2 regions of the Micromonospora sp. NPDC047793 genome follow, and region 2 is predicted to be linked to the other one. Evidence: riboswitches for the same ligand, from Rfam matches in the RefSeq annotation. Region 2 holds a riboswitch; the other holds the start of a gene.
The links. A riboswitch is a leader RNA that binds a small molecule or an ion and turns the genes downstream of it on or off. The one in region 2 is predicted to bind thiamine pyrophosphate.

Region 1 (7,495 bases), on a different contig from region 2:
CGTACGGCAGCAGCACCCCGGCGTGCACCGTCATGTAGTCCACGCCCTGCTCGGCCTGCTCGATCACGGTCTCCCGGAACACCTCCCAGGTCAGCTTCACCGGGTCGCCGCCCACCTTCTCCAACGCCTGATAGATCGGCACCGTACCGATCGGCACCGGCGAGTTGCGCACGATCGACTCGCGGGTCTCGTGGATGCGCTTGCCGGTGGACAGGTCCATCACGGTGTCCGCGCCCCACCGGGTCGCCCAGGTCAACTTCTCGACCTCCTCGGCCACCGAGGAGGTCACCGCCGAGGTGCCGATGTTGGCGTTGACCTTGACCAGGAACGCCTTGCCGATGATCGCCGGCTCGCACTCCGGGTGGTTGATGTTCAGCGGCAGCACCGCCCGACCGGCAGCGATCTCGTCCCGGACGAACTCCGGTGCCATCCCCTCCCGGATCGCCACGAACTCCATCTCGGGCGTGACGACCCCGGCCCGCGCGTACGCGAGCTGCGTGGGACGGTTGCCGTCCGCCCCGCCCAACGGGGTTCCGGCACCGCGTACCGGGGCGACGTCCCCCCGCTCGGCGATCCACGGTCCCCGCAACGGCGGCAGACCGACCTCCGGGTCCGAGCCCGGCCCGGCGGTGTCGTAGAGCCGGACCGGCGGGTTGTCCCCGGTCAGCTCGACCTCCGCGAACGGCACCCGGACGTCCGGTCGCGAACCCTCGACATAGACCTTGCGACGTGCCTGCATGACAGCCTCCCTCGCCTAAGCGGACCAGCCGAAGTGGTCCATCGGGCCGCGTCCCGCGCCCAACTCCCAGTCCCGCGCACCGGCCAGCGCGCGGGTGACGTACTCCTTGGCGGCGGCGACCGCCGCCGGCACCGGGTCGCCCAGTGCCAGCCGCACGGCGGTCGCCGCCGAGAACGAACAACCGGTGCCGTGCGTGTGCCGGGTCGGCACCCGTGGGGCCCGCAGCACCGTCGTGCCGTCCGGACCGTGCAGCACGTCCACCGCCTCATCGCCGGTGTCCACGTCACCGCCGGTCACGATCACCCACTCGGCTCCGCCCGCCGCCAGCGCCCGCGCCGCCGCCGTCATCTCCGCCACGCCGGTCACCGGCGCCCCGGTGAGGGCGGCGGCCTCTGCGCTGTTCGGCGTCGCCACCCGGGCGTACGGCAACAGCCGCTCCACCGCCTCCACCACGCCGAGACGATGTCCACTGGTGGCGACCAGCACCGGGTCGACCACGAGTTGCGGCAGCCGACCGGCCGCCGCCGCCTCGGCGATCGCCTGCGCCACCGCCGGCGTACCGAGCATCCCGGTCTTGACCGCGCGCACCTCGAAGTCGGACAACACGCTGTCCAACTGGTCGCTGACCATCTGCGGCGGCAACGGCAGGACCGCGTCCACCCCCCGGGTGTTCTGCGCGGTCACTGCGGTGAGCACACTCGTGCCGTACGCACCGAGCGCGGCGAAGACCTTGAGGTCGGCCTGGATGCCGGCACCGGCACCGGAGTCCGAGCCGGCGACGGTGAGCACGGTGGTCGGGGTTGTCACGTGTCTCCTCTTGGCTTGGTTCTTGCTTGTTCTGGGTTGCGGTTCAGGGCTGCGGCCGACCGTGCCCACTCCGGGCGGTCAGGCTTGATCCCTGCGTGGGCACGGTCGGCCGCAGCCCGTCGTGGGCGTTGCCCGTCGGGACGGGTCGGTGGGGGGCGGCTTTGGGGGCACTGCCTCGGGGGAGTCTCGCGGGGTGGGGTGGGGCTGGGGGCTGCTTCTGGAGAAGCTCGTGGTGGGCGATGGTGAGGGTGGTGGCGACCTGGTGGGGGTCTCGGGCGCGCATGATGGCGCCTTGCACGGCCACACCGGTGGCGCCGGCCTCCACGCAGGCCCGGACCTGTGCGGGAGTCTCGATGCCGCCCAGAGCGAGAACGGGCACGGGGCTGCGACCCACCAGGGCGGCCAGGCCGTCGGGGCCCAGCGGTGGGCCGTGACCGGGCTTGCTGCGGGTGGGAAAGACCGGTGACAGGGTCACGTAGTCCTCGGTGGTGAGTCGGTCCAGCTCCGCCTCGTCGTGGCAGGAGCGGCCGACCAGGTCGGCGACGGGTGGCGGGTACGGGCCGGCGGCCGGCAGGTGGAGCGCGACGAATGCCCCGCCGAAGGTGCTGGGGATCCGCGGGGCGGGCTCGGTCTCGGGCAGGAGCGGGTCGGGGCCGGCGACGATCAGGGTGCCGCCCGCCTCGGCCAGGATCGGTCGCAGCTCGGCGGCGAGCACCAGGCGCTCGACACGCGGCAGGTCCTTCTCGCGCAGCACCACGCACCGCACTCCCCCGGCGACCGCCTGCGCCACCACATCGCGCAGGTCCCCCCGCGCCGCCCGGCGATCCGTCAACAGCACCACACCCGAGACCAGCTGGAGCTTGGTACGAAGAGTCTCCTGGAGGGGCGGGTCAACACCAGGATCGGCGACGTGGCGGGTCACAGGTCTGGTCGACCGTCGTCGGGCGTGGAGGCGAGCGCGTGGAAGCGACGCGGAATACGTCCCGCGCCGTACGCGAGGCGGCCCGCCTCGATCGCGTACCGCATCGCGGTGGCCATCGCGACCGGGTCCTCGGCCCGGGTGACGGCGCTGGCCAGCAGGACAGCGTCACAGCCCAGCTCCATGGCCAGGGCCGCGTCCGAGGCAGTGCCGATGCCCGCGTCGAGGATCACCGGGACCGTCACGTCCTGACGGATCAGCCGGATGTGGTGCGGGTTGTTGACGCCCAGCCCTGAGCCGATCGGCGCGCCGGCCGGCATCACCGCAGCGCAACCCACGTCGGCCAGCCGCCGGGCCAGCACCGGATCGTCCGACGTGTACGGCAGCACGGTGAACCCGTCGTCGACCAGTTCCTCGGCGGCGCGCAGCAGCTCCACCCCGTCGGGCAGCAGCGTGCGCTCGTCGCCGATCACCTCCAGTTTGACCCAGTCGGTGTCGAACGCGTCCCGAGCCAGCCGGGCCACCTTCACCGCCTCACCTGCGGTGTAGCAGCCGGCCGTGTTCGGCAGCAGACGTACGCCACAGCGGTCCAGCAGGTCGAGCAGGCCGCCCGAGCCGACCGCGACGGTGTCCACCCGGCGCAGGGCCAGCGTGACCAGCTCGGTGCCGGAGGCACGGATCGCCTGCTCCAGCACGTGCAGGTTGGCGGCCCCGCCCGTGCCCAGGACCAGCCGGGAGCCGAACCGGACCCCGCCCAGCTCGAAGCCCTTCGTGCCGGCGTCCACCTCGTGCCCGTCAGTCGACGGTGTGCGGTCCATCCCGCTCACCCGCCCTGGGCGGCGCTGAGCACCTCGACCCGGTCGCCGCCCCGCAGCACCGTCGCCGGCCAGTCGGTACGCGGCACCACCTCGCCGTTGACCGCCACCGCGACGCCGCGCGGCTGCGGGGTCACGTCGCGGACCAGTTCGGCGACCGTGACCTCGTCCGACACATGGCGTCCGACACCGTTCACCGTCAACTCCATCAGGCATCCTCCGTTCACTGCGCAGGTCGGGTGGCGTCGCCGGACGCGCCGAGGCCGTCCCCCGGTCCGACGTGGGCAGCGGACGTGCCGAAGCCCTCGCCCGGTCCGGCGTCGGCGACGAACGCGCCGAACCGGTCACCCGGCCCGACGTCGGCGGCGAAGCGCTCGGGGCGGAACGGGCTGCCGATGGTGTCGGCGGTCGCCCCGGTCACCAGGTCGGTGATCAGGTCGGCGGTCACCGGGGTGAGCACGATGCCGTGCCGGTGGTGACCGGTGGCGACCAGCACGTCCGGCCGGCCCGGCAACGGACCCAGGATCGGGGCGTTGTCCGGGGTGCCGGGGCGCAGCCCGGCGATCGCCTCCACCAGGTCGTACTCGGCCAGTTCCGGCAACAGATCGGTCGCGGCACGCAGCAGTCGCAGCACCGCGCCGGCACCGACCGCCAGATCGGAGCGCTCCTCGACGGTCGCCCCGACGACCACCTCACCGTCGTCGCGGGGCACCAGATAGACGTGCTCGCCGTCGGCGTACCCCCGGATGACGTGCCGGAAGCCCGGCGGGCCGCCGTCGGGCGCGCGCAGCCGCAGCACCTGGCCCTTCACCGGGCGGACCGGCAACCCGGTGAGGGCGGCCGCGCCGCAGCCGGCGGCGATCACGGTCACCCGGGCGCGGACGTCGGCCGGTGTCCGCACCGGCTCCGGGACCACCGTCGCACCGGCCCGCTCGGCGGCGAGTCGCAGTGCCGGCACCAGTCGGCGCGGGTCGACCTGGTGGTCGGTGGCGGCGAGCGCCCCACCACGGACCCGGACCGCCAGCGCCGGCTCGCGGTCGCGCAGCTGCGAGGGGCGCAGCGGCGTCACCGGCAACCCCAGTCCCTGCTGGTACGCCCAGAGGCGACGCGCCTCGGCGAGGTCGTCGGCGGTGAGCCCGACCATCAGCGTGCCCTCGGTGCGGTAGCCGATGTCGGCGCCGGTCGCCTCGGTCAGCTCGGCGGCGAACGCCGGCCAGCGGGCGGCCGACTCGGTGAGCAGGGCGGTCAGTTCCTGCTCGCCGAAGTACGCCTCGGCCACCGGCGCGAGCATCCCGGCGGCGACGTGCGAGGCACCCGAGCCGGGCGCGGGATCGTGCACCACCACCCGCAACCCGCGCGCCGCACAGCGCCAGGCGATCGCCAGACCGATCGGCCCCCCACCCACGACAGCTACGTCGGGTGTAAGGAAGGGCCCCCTACTAACGCCTGCGGTAGAGGAAGGGTCCCCTGCTAACACGTCAACGCTCCGATCAGCTCCGCCGCGACGCGAGCCGGATCGGCGGCGGCCGAGAGCACACCGACCACCGCCACCCCGTACGCCCCGGCGGCGCGCAGCGCGGGCACGTCCGCCAGCCTCACCCCGCCGATGGCGTACACCGGCACGGTGACCGCCTCGGCCACCGCCCTCAGCCCGGAGACGCCGATCGCCGGCGGCAAACCGTCCTTGGTGGTGGTGGCCCGGCACGGACCGACGCCCAGATAGCTCGCGCCGGCACCGACCGCCTCGGTGGCCGAGGCCGGTTCGCGGGCGGTGGCCCCCAGCACGGCGGCCGGGCCGAGCACCTGCCGGGCCGCCGCGACCGGCAGGTCGTCCGCGCCGACGTGACCACCGGCCGCGCCGGTGGCCAACGCCACATGCAGCCGGTCGTTGACCAGGCAGTCGACCGCGTACGGCGCGCAGAGGGCGAGGACCCGTCGGGTCAGGTCGTACGCCTCGCGGTCGGTCGCGGAGTCCTCGACCCGGACCTGCACCAGGAGTTCGGTACGGGCCACCGGCAGTACGGCCCGGAGCACGGCGAGCGGATCCCGCCCGGGCCGGGTGTCGGTGATCAGATGCAGTCGTCCCAGGGACGGCACGGCAACTCTCCTCCCTGCGCCGGCATTACCCGGATCAGGTTCGACGGTCGGGGGCTCACAGCCCCCCTCTCAGCCCGGTCGACCGGGCTCCCGTGGGTCACTTGCGTGGCCACCGTACGACAGATCCGCTGACCTGCCAAGGTGCGTCCCGCCAGGGGGGCCTGCTCCGCCGCCGGCGTTAGGAGGGGTCCCTTCCTCTACCGCAGGCGTTAGCAGGGGACCCCGCCTTGCACAGGGGGAATGCGTGCTTCACACATAAAAACGGTAATTACAGCCCACCGATACCGAAACGTTACCCATCGAAACCTTGCCATGGATCGATTCAGCGGAATTAATTTGTTCAGCGATTCGACATAATGCCGCAACGGAAGCCCTGGCACGGCACTCCGGCTGCGGCTCCATCAGGGACGGTCTTCGGCGAGCCGGCCCCCGCGACCCCTGTCCGGCAAGGATCAAGGAGACCGGAGTGTTCCGACCACGCCGTATGCGCGTGCCCATGACCGCCACCCTTCTCACCCTCGGACTGGCCGCGACCACGCTCGCCGGCGCACCCGCCGCCCAGGCCGCCCCCGTTCCGGTAGCCCAGGCGCCGGCCCCGCAGGCCGAGGCCGACCCGTTCTCGGTGCTGGTCTTCTCCAAGACCGCCGGCTTCCGGCACGGTTCGATCCCGAGCGGCATCGCCGCCATCCAGCAGCTCGGCGCGGAACACGGGTTCACCGTGGACGCCACCGAGGACAGCACCGCCTTCACCGACCAGAACCTCGCCGGATACCAGGCGGTGATCTGGCTCTCCACCACCGGTGACGTGCTCAACGCCGACCAGCAGGCGGCGTTCGAGCGCTACATCCGGGCCGGTGGCGGGTACGCCGGCGTCCACGCCGCCTCCGACACCGAGTACGACTGGGAGTGGTACGGCGGCCTGGTCGGGGCGTACTTCAACAGCCACCCGGCCAACCAGCAGGCCACGGTCAAGGTGGAGGACCCGGCGCACCCGTCCACCGCGGACCTGCCGGACCGTTGGTCCCGGTTCGACGAGTGGTACAACTACCGCACCAACCCGCGCGGCAAGGTGCACGTGCTGGCCACGCTGGACGAGACCAGCTACTCCCCCGGCTCCGGCGCGATGGGTCACGACCACCCGATCGCCTGGTGCCAGGACTACGACGGCGGCCGGGCCTGGTACACCGGTGGCGGCCACACCAACGAGTCGTACGCCGAGCCGCAGTTCCTCGGTCATCTGCTCGGCGGCATCCGGACCGCGGCCGGGGTGCAGGACGCCGACTGCGGCGCCTCGCTGACCGCCAGCTTCGAGAAGGTGACGCTGGACAGCAACACCAGCAACCCGATGGAGCTGGACGTGGCCTCGGACGGCCGGGTCTTCTACATCGAGCGCGACGGCCGGGTGCAGATCGTCAAGCCGGACACCGGCAACACGGTCACCGCCATCGACCTCGACGTCTTCACCGGCAACGAGGACGGTTTGATCGGCATCCGCCTCGACCCGGACTTCGCCACCAACAACTGGGTGTACCTCTACTACGCCCCGAACGACGGGGTGGCGCGCAACGTGCTGTCCCGGTTCACGGTGAGCGGTGACGCGATCGACGCGGCCTCCGAGAAGGTCGTCCTCCAGGTCGACACCCAGCGCAACACCTGCTGCCACGCGGGCGGCACCATGACGTTCGACTCGGCCGGCAACCTCTACCTGGCGACCGGTGACAACACCAACCCGTTCCAGTCGGACGCGTACACGCCGATCGACGAGCGGCCGGGCCGCGCCGACTACGACGCGCAGCGCACCTCCGGCAACACCAACGACCTGCGCGGCAAGGTCCTGCGGATCCACCCGGAGGACGACGGGACGTACACCATCCCGGAGGGCAACCTGTTCCCGCCGGGCACCGAGAAGACCCGGCCGGAGATCTACGGCATGGGCTTCCGCAACCCGTTCCGGATCGGCATCGACCTGGCCACCGACACCCTCTACGTCGCCGACTACGGTCCGGACGCCGCCTCGGCGAACCCGAACCGTGGCCCGGCGGGCCTGGTCGAGTGGAACATCGTGGCCGAGGCCGGCAACTACGGCTGGCCGTACTGCCACGGCGGGAACCAGGCGTA
Region 2 (7,495 bases):
CGTTGACCGGGTCCCGGCCGATCCGGTCGCTGTAGCGGCCGACCACCTCGACCCAACTGTCGTTGGGCAGCCCGACCGGCACGTCACCGGTGAGCCCGAGTTTGATCGGCCGACCGTCGGCGGCGCAGCAGGAGAGCACCATCCGGGCGAGGATCGGCTCGCCACCGGCACCGGTGGCGAGGAACCCGGTGAGGACCACCCGCCGGTCACCGATCGAGGTGCCCCGGTCGAACAGTGCCCGGGAGGCGTAGTCGAGCACGCTGACCTGCACCGGGTCGCCGTCCGGCAGGGGCGGGTAGTCGGACTCGCGGGGGGCGTTCAGCGCGGTGCCGGCCTGCCCCGCCGCGTACGACCCGAGGGCCGGCGGGGCGACCAGCAGCAGCCCGAGCACGGGCAGGATGAGCAGCCAGCCGATCCGGGGCTCGTGGTGGCCGTGGTCGTCGTGCTCGTCGGTCTGGCCCGTCGCCACCGGGGCGGGACCGCCCACCGGGCCGGTGGACCCGCCGCCGGTCGGGGCCGTCGCGCGGGGCGCGGAGGGACGCAGTTCGTGCCAGAGGGTCATCACCGCGGCGACCACGAGCAGCAGACCGGCGGCGATCAGGAACGGGCGCAGGCCCTCCTTGACGTACCGCAGATAGAGGTCGGTGACGCTGGCCCGGATCACCGCCCCGCCGAGTAGCAGCAGGATCACCGCTTGCGCCTGTCGATTCACAGCAGCACCATCCCGACTCCGGTGGCCATCAGCAGGGCGACCGCGAACGTGGCCGGCGCGAACCGGAAGGCGAACCGCCGGCCGAAGACACCGGCCTGCATCGAGATCAGCTTGAGGTCGACCATCGGCCCCACCACCAGGAAGACCAGTCGGGACGTGAGGGAGAACTGCGACAGCGAGGCCGCGACGAAGGCGTCCGCCTCGGAACAGAGCGAGAGCAGGACGGCCAGCAGCGCCAGCGCCAGGATCGACAGCCAGGCGTTGTCCGCCAGGGTCTGGAGCCAGCGTTCCGGCACCAGCACGTTGATGCTGGCGGCGGCCATCGCGCCGAGCACCAGAAAGCCACCGGCGTGGGTGACGTCGTGCCGGACGGCGGCCCAGAAGGCCCGGCTCCGCCGGGGATCGTCCAGCTCCGGGCGACGCGGCATCTTGATCCACTCGGTGCGACCGAGCCGCAGCCAGAGCCACCCCATGATCATTGCCACGATCAGGCTGGCGACCCCCCGGGCGAGGACCATCTCCGGATTGTTGGGGAAGGCGACCGCCGTGGCGACGAGCACGATCGGGTTGACCGCCGGGGCGGCCAGCAGGAAGGCCAGGGCCGCCGCCGGCGTGACGCCCCGGCGGATCAGCGAGCCCGCGATCGGCACCGACCCGCACTCGCAGCCCGGCAGCACCACACCGGCCGCGCTGGCCGCCGGCACCGCGAGCGCCGGGTGCCGGGGCAACGCCCTGGCCCAGAACGACCGGGGTACGAAGACGGCGATCACGGCGGAGAGGAGGATGCCGAAGACCAGGAACGGCACCGCCTGCACCATGATCGAGACGAACACGGTGGTCCACGTCTGGATGCGGGGATCGTCGAGCGCCCCGGCCAACGGATCACGAAAGATGATCAGCAGGACCAGCAGCGCCGCCAGGATCTCCACCGAACCGATCCGGTCGCCGAGCCAACGTCGGGGCGGCTCGCCGCCGCCCGGCCCGGCCGGACGTTCCTCGGTGGCCACGCCCGTCGGACGACCCTCCGGTTCACCGGCCGGCACGGCATGGTCCGTGTCTGTGCTCACCCTGCCGCCTCTCGGCCCTCGTGGATCGGCGGCCTGAGATTACCGTCCGGAGCCGATGACGTCGATGGATGTCACGAAACCGGGCGGGTTCCCCCGCCCGGTGGGCGCCTCCGGAACCAACGGTCGTCGGCAACCGGCATGACCTGCGTAGATCACATTGTCCGTCGATCTTCGAAGGTGTTAGCGTCGGCGGGACAACACCACCTCCGACAGGGGAGCGCACAGCGCTGAGAGTGCGGGTCCGCCCGCAGACCCTCCGTACCTGATCTGGGTAATGCCAGCGCAGGGAGTTCGGTCCACCTCCAGCCCGCCACGCCCGGCCACGCCGGACGCGGCGTGCGTCTTGCCTGGTTCGACACTGGACTGGGAGCACTCATGAGCCAACCGACCACCACCCGGTGGCGCACCGTCGACATCGTCGTGGCCGCGGTGATCGCCGTCGGCTTCGGTGTCATCTTCTGGGCCTGGGGCCTGCTCTGGCGGGCGGTCGACCCGGCCTTCGCCTTCTTCCCGGCCAGCCAGGCCGTCATGTACGGCGTCTGGCTGGTCCCGGCGGTGCTCGGCGGGCTGGTGATCCGCAAGCCGGGTGCCGCGCTGTTCTGCGAGGCGGTCGCGGCGACGGTCTCCGCGTTGCTGGGCTCCGAGTGGGGCGGTGTCACCATCGTCCAGGGCCTGATCCAGGGCCTCGGGGCGGAGATGGCCTTCGCCGCCTTCCGGTACCGCTCGTTCCGGCTGCCGACGGCGCTGCTCGCCGGCGCGATGACCGGCCTCGGCGCCGCCCTGTTCGACTTCTTCACCTGGAACGCCGCGTACGAGCTGGGCACCTACCGCATCCCGTACGCGCTGCTCACCGTGCTCAGCGCCACCGTGATCGCCGGTGCCGGCGGCTACGCGCTCACCAAGGCGCTCGCCGGCACCGGCGTCCTGGACCGCTTCCCCGCCGGTCGCGAGCGGAACCTGGTCTGACCACGCCCGGTGGAGCCGGTCCGACCGGCTCCACCGGGCCACCGGCGGGTCGGGGACGAAAGCGGGGGTGGCGGATGGGTGAGGTGCGGCTGCGCGGCTTCGGCTGGCGCCACGCCGGGCGGCACGCCTGGGCGGTGCGCGGCGTGGACCTGCGGGTACGCCGAGGCGAGCGGCTGCTGCTGCTCGGGCCCTCCGGCGCCGGCAAGAGCACCCTGCTCGCCGCGCTGGCCGGGCTGCTGCCGGAGGACTCCGGCGAGCGGGAGGGCAGCATCGAGATCGACGGCCGGCCGCCCGCCGATACCCGCGAACGGGTCGGCATCGTCTTCCAGGATCCGCAGTCCCAGCTCGTCATGGCCCGCAGCGGCGACGACGTGGCGTTCGGGCTGGAGAACCGGGGCGTACCCGCCACGCAGATCTGGCCCCGGGTGGACGAGGCGCTGCGCCGGGTCGGCTTCCCGTACCCCCGCGACCGCCCCACCGCCGCGCTCTCCGGCGGCGAACAGCAGCGGCTCGCCCTGGCCGGCGTGCTCGCGCTCCGTCCCCACCTGCTGCTGCTCGACGAACCCACCGCCAACCTCGACCCGGCCGGGGCCGACCTGGTCCGTGCCGCCGTGGGCCGCGCGGTCGACGGCGACACCACCCTGATCCTGGTCGAGCACCGGGTGGCCGACGCCCTGCCGCTGGTCGACCGGGTGGTGGTGCTCGACGCCGGTGGCGGCGTCCGCGTCGACGGCCCGCCGGAGGCCGTGTTCGCCGCCCACGGCGACGCCCTCGCCGCCGACGGCGTCTGGGTGCCCGGCCGCCAGATCCCGCCGCGCCGGGCCACCACCGGCCCCGGCGAGGTGTTGCTCACCGCCGACCGGCTCGGCCACCCGCCCCGGCTGGCCGCCACCGACCTGGCGGTACGCGCCGGAGCGGCACTCGCCGTGCTCGGCCCCAACGGCGTCGGCAAGTCCACCCTCGCGGTGCTGCTCGGCGGGCTGCTCAAGCCGGGCACCGGGCGGCTGGCGGCCGGCGTCGAGCTGGCCGGGGCCGACGCCCGCACCCCACCGCACCGGTGGCGGGCACCCGCGCTGGCCCGCCGGATCGGCTCGGTGTTCCAGGACCCGGAACACCAGTTTGTCACCGGCACGGTCTTCGACGAACTGGCACTCGGCCCCCGACGGACCGGCGCCACCGAGACGGCGGTCCGCCGACGCGTCGACGAGTTGCTGCAACGGCTGCGGTTGGACCGCCTGGCCGGGGCGAACCCGTACACCCTCTCCGGCGGCGAGGCGCGGCGGCTGAGCGTCGCGACCGCCCTGGCCACCGCGCCCCGGCTGCTGATCTGCGACGAGCCCACCTTCGGCCAGGACCGACGCACCTGGCGGGAGCTGGTGGACCTGTTCGCGGAGCTACGCGACGCCGGTCACGCCCTGGTGACGGTCACCCACGACGCCGAGTTCGTCGCCGCGCTCGCCGACCGGACGCTGACGCTGACGCGCCCACCGGCCGCCGAGGCCCCGTCGTCTTCTCCGGCGGCGGACCGATGATCGACTTCGAACCGGTCGCCCGGCCGGACGCGCCACTGGCCCGGCGCAATCCGGTGGCCAAGCTGGCGGCGGCGCTGCTGTTCGCGTTTCCGCTGCTGGCGACACTGGACCCGGTCGCACCGGCGATCGCGATCGCGATCGAGTTGGCGGTCCTGCCGCTGTTCGGCGTGCGCTACCGGGTGCTGCTCCGCCGGGTGTGGCCGTTGCTCGCCGCCGCCGTCGGCGTACTGGTGACGCTGGTGCTCTTCGCCGCGGACCGCTCGGGCCGGGTCCTGCTCGACGCCGGACCGGTCGTGGTCACCTCGGCGGTGCTGCTCACCGCGCTCGGCCTGGTGCTGCGGCTGTTCGCGGTGGCACTGCCCGGCGTGATCGTCTTCGCCACCACCGATCCGACCGACCTTGCCGACGCGCTGGTGCAGAACGCCCGCGCACCGGCCCGGTTCGCGATCGGCGCGCTGGCGGCGTTCCGGCTGCTCCCGTTGCTCGGGCAGGAGTGGCAGATGATCGTCATGGCCCGCCGGGCACGTGGTGTCGAGGCGGGACGCAACCCGGTGGCGAAACTGCGGCTCTTCGTCTCCACCGCGTTCACGCTGCTGGTCGGCGCGATCCGCCGGGGCACCCGGCTGGCGGTCGCGATGGACGCGCGCGGCTTCGACGCGGGAGTGCCGCGTACCGTCGCCCGCTGGCAGTATTTCGGCGCGGCCGACTGGCTGCTGATGGTCGTCGCGGCGACGCTGGCCGCCGCCGCGTTGGGCGTCAGCGTCGCGCTCGGCACCTTCCGTCCGCTGATCGGCTGAGCCGCGGGCCGGAGGTGGGTGGATCTGTTGTCGTCGGAGCGACAACAGATCCACCCACCTTTCAGCCACACCGTACGGTGCCCCGGTCGCTCACTTGCGCCGGAAGGCGTACTGCCGGCCCGCTCCGACACGCTGTCCACGGTCGGAACGGACCCCCTTGCCCCGGCCGGAGGCTGTCGGACCGGTGGTCGGCGCGGGCGGTGCGCCCGGCGGCTCCCGGTCCTCGAGGTCCGACCTGGACGTGTCGACCGGAGGCAACGGCGCCGCCGGGGACGTGAGCCCGGCGGAGGGCCCTACCAGGGGCGGCAGTCCGAGCGGTGGGGTGACCGCGTCGGTCGACGCGTCGACGTGGGGCGGCGTCACCGTGGACACCCGGGCGGCACCACGGGACTTCTTCGGTTTACGGCTGGCAGGCATCGGAGCCTCCTCGCTCGGCGGTGTCGGCGCGTACGCCACGCCACCGCCGTCGGTGGGGACCGCCGGACGGCGGTCGGGCGGGATCAGCGGAAGGTCGTTCCGGAGCGGCCACGGAGGACGTCGCGTCAACGGCGACGAGAAGGACGCGCGGACACCCGGAAGCGACGGGTCCACGGCCACAGGGGCGGCGGACCGGCTCGATGAAGCGGGTGTCAGTAGCGCATGCCCGCATGCTATCCGGCCGGAGAGCGGAACGCATCCGAATTATCGGCAACCCGGTGCCGTGCGCTACGCGACCACCTGATGACCAGCGGTGGGGGGACGGCGCGGTCCGGGGGCCGGCCGCGATACCGTCGCAGCACTACAGGTAGACGGCGGAAGGTGGCGACGAGGATGGCGGATCGGGCTACGGCGCAGATCGGTGTGACCGGGCTGGCGGTGATGGGTCGGAACCTGGCCCGGAACCTGGCCCGCAACGGGTTCACCGTGGCGTTGCACAACCGCTCGCCGGAACGGACCCGGTCGCTGGTGGCCGAGCACGGCGACGAGGGCACCTTCGTGCCGACGGAGTCCCTGGCGGACTTCGTCGCCGCGCTGGAGCGCCCGCGCGCGGTGATCGTCATGGTCAAGGCGGGCGGCCCCACCGACGCGGTGATCGACGAGTTGGTGCCGCTGCTCGAAGAGGGCGACATCATCATCGACTGCGGCAACGCGCACTTCGCCGACACCCGTCGCCGGGAGGAGGCGCTGCGGACCAAGGGCCTGCACTTCGTCGGCACCGGCGTCTCCGGCGGCGAGGAGGGCGCCCTCTGGGGGCCGAGCATCATGCCGGGCGGGTCGGCCGAGTCGTACCGCAAGCTCGGGCCGATCTTCGAGAAGATCGCCGCGCAGGTCGAGGGCGAGCCCTGCTGCGAGCACGTGGGGCCGGACGGTGCCGGGCACTTCGTGAAGATGGTCCACAACGGCATCGAGTACGCCGACATGCAGCTCATCGCCGAGGCGTACGACCTGCTGCGCGCCGGACTGGGCGCGACCCCGTCGGAACTCGCGGAGATCTTCCGGGAGTGGAACTCCGGCGAGCTGGAGTCCTTCCTGATCGAGATCACCGCCGACGTGCTGGCGCACACCGACGCCGCCACCGGCGAGGCGTTCGTGGACGTGGTGCAGGACCGGGCCGAGCAGAAGGGCACCGGCCGGTGGACCGTCCAGATCGCCCTCGACCTGGGCATCCCGATCACCGGCATCGCCGAGGCGACGTTCGCCCGGTCGCTCTCCGGTCACGTCGACCAGCGTGAGGCCGCAGTGCGGGCGTTCCCGGACTCCGGGGAAAAGTGGCAGGTCGCCGACCGCGAGGCGTTCATCGAGGACGTACGCCGGGCGCTGCTCGCCTCCAAGATCGTGGCGTACGCGCAGGGCTTCGACCAGATCCGGGCCGGCAGCGCCGAGTACGACTGGGACATCGACCTGGGCGGCACGGCGAAGATCTGGCGGGGCGGCTGCATCATCCGGGCCCGCTTCCTGGACCGCATCAAGCAGGCCTACGACGAGCAGCCGGAGCTGCCCACGCTGCTGGTGGCGCCGTGGTTCGCGGACACCGTGCGCGACGGTGTGCCGAGCTGGCGGCGGGTGGTGGCCGAGGCGGCCCGGGTCGGCGTGCCGGCACCCGCGTTCGCCTCGTCGCTGGCCTACTTCGACGCGCTGCGCGCGCAGCGTCTCCCGGCCGCGCTCATCCAGGGCCTGCGGGACAACTTCGGCGCGCACACCTACCGCCGTGTCGACCGCGACGGTTCCTTCCACACCCTGTGGGCCACCCCCGACCGCGCCGAGACCCCGGCCTGACGTCTTCCCGCCGGTCTTCCGCGTTAGGAAGGGTCCCCTGCTATGCACCAGGCGTTAGCAGGGGACCCCTCCTTACACGCACACCCGCCATATACGACGCCGCCCCTGGCTCCACGTGGAGCCAGGGGCGGCGTCGTGTACGTCAGTCAGAAGAAGCGGCGACGC

Region 1: another riboswitch for thiamine pyrophosphate. It lies ahead of ABZ738_RS02370 (thiamine phosphate synthase); the one in region 2 lies ahead of ABZ738_RS29985 (ECF transporter S component).

Annotation. Positions count from the first base shown of each region.
Region 1 is NZ_JBEYSG010000001.1:505,200-512,694, reverse strand. It holds gene thiC (phosphomethylpyrimidine synthase ThiC) at 1-739, opposite strand, end outside; gene thiD (bifunctional hydroxymethylpyrimidine kinase/phosphomethylpyrimidine kinase) at 755-1,546, opposite strand; partial or broken gene ABZ738_RS02390 (thiamine phosphate synthase) at 1,812-2,384, opposite strand; gene ABZ738_RS02385 (thiazole synthase) at 2,465-3,283, opposite strand; gene thiS (sulfur carrier protein ThiS) at 3,289-3,489, opposite strand; gene thiO (glycine oxidase ThiO) at 3,504-4,757, opposite strand; gene ABZ738_RS02370 (thiamine phosphate synthase) at 4,751-5,377, opposite strand; TPP riboswitch at 5,372-5,480, opposite strand; gene ABZ738_RS02365 (ThuA domain-containing protein) at 5,874-7,495, shown strand, end outside.
Region 2 is NZ_JBEYSG010000024.1:67,061-74,555, reverse strand. It holds gene ABZ738_RS29995 (TIGR03943 family protein) at 1-712, opposite strand, end outside; gene ABZ738_RS29990 (permease) at 709-1,650, opposite strand; TPP riboswitch at 1,981-2,086, shown strand; gene ABZ738_RS29985 (ECF transporter S component) at 2,155-2,745, shown strand; gene ABZ738_RS29980 (ABC transporter ATP-binding protein) at 2,820-4,277, shown strand; gene ABZ738_RS29975 (energy-coupling factor transporter transmembrane component T) at 4,274-5,074, shown strand; gene ABZ738_RS29970 (hypothetical protein) at 5,165-5,491, opposite strand; gene gndA (NADP-dependent phosphogluconate dehydrogenase) at 5,885-7,330, shown strand; gene ABZ738_RS29960 (hypothetical protein) at 7,477-7,495, opposite strand, start outside.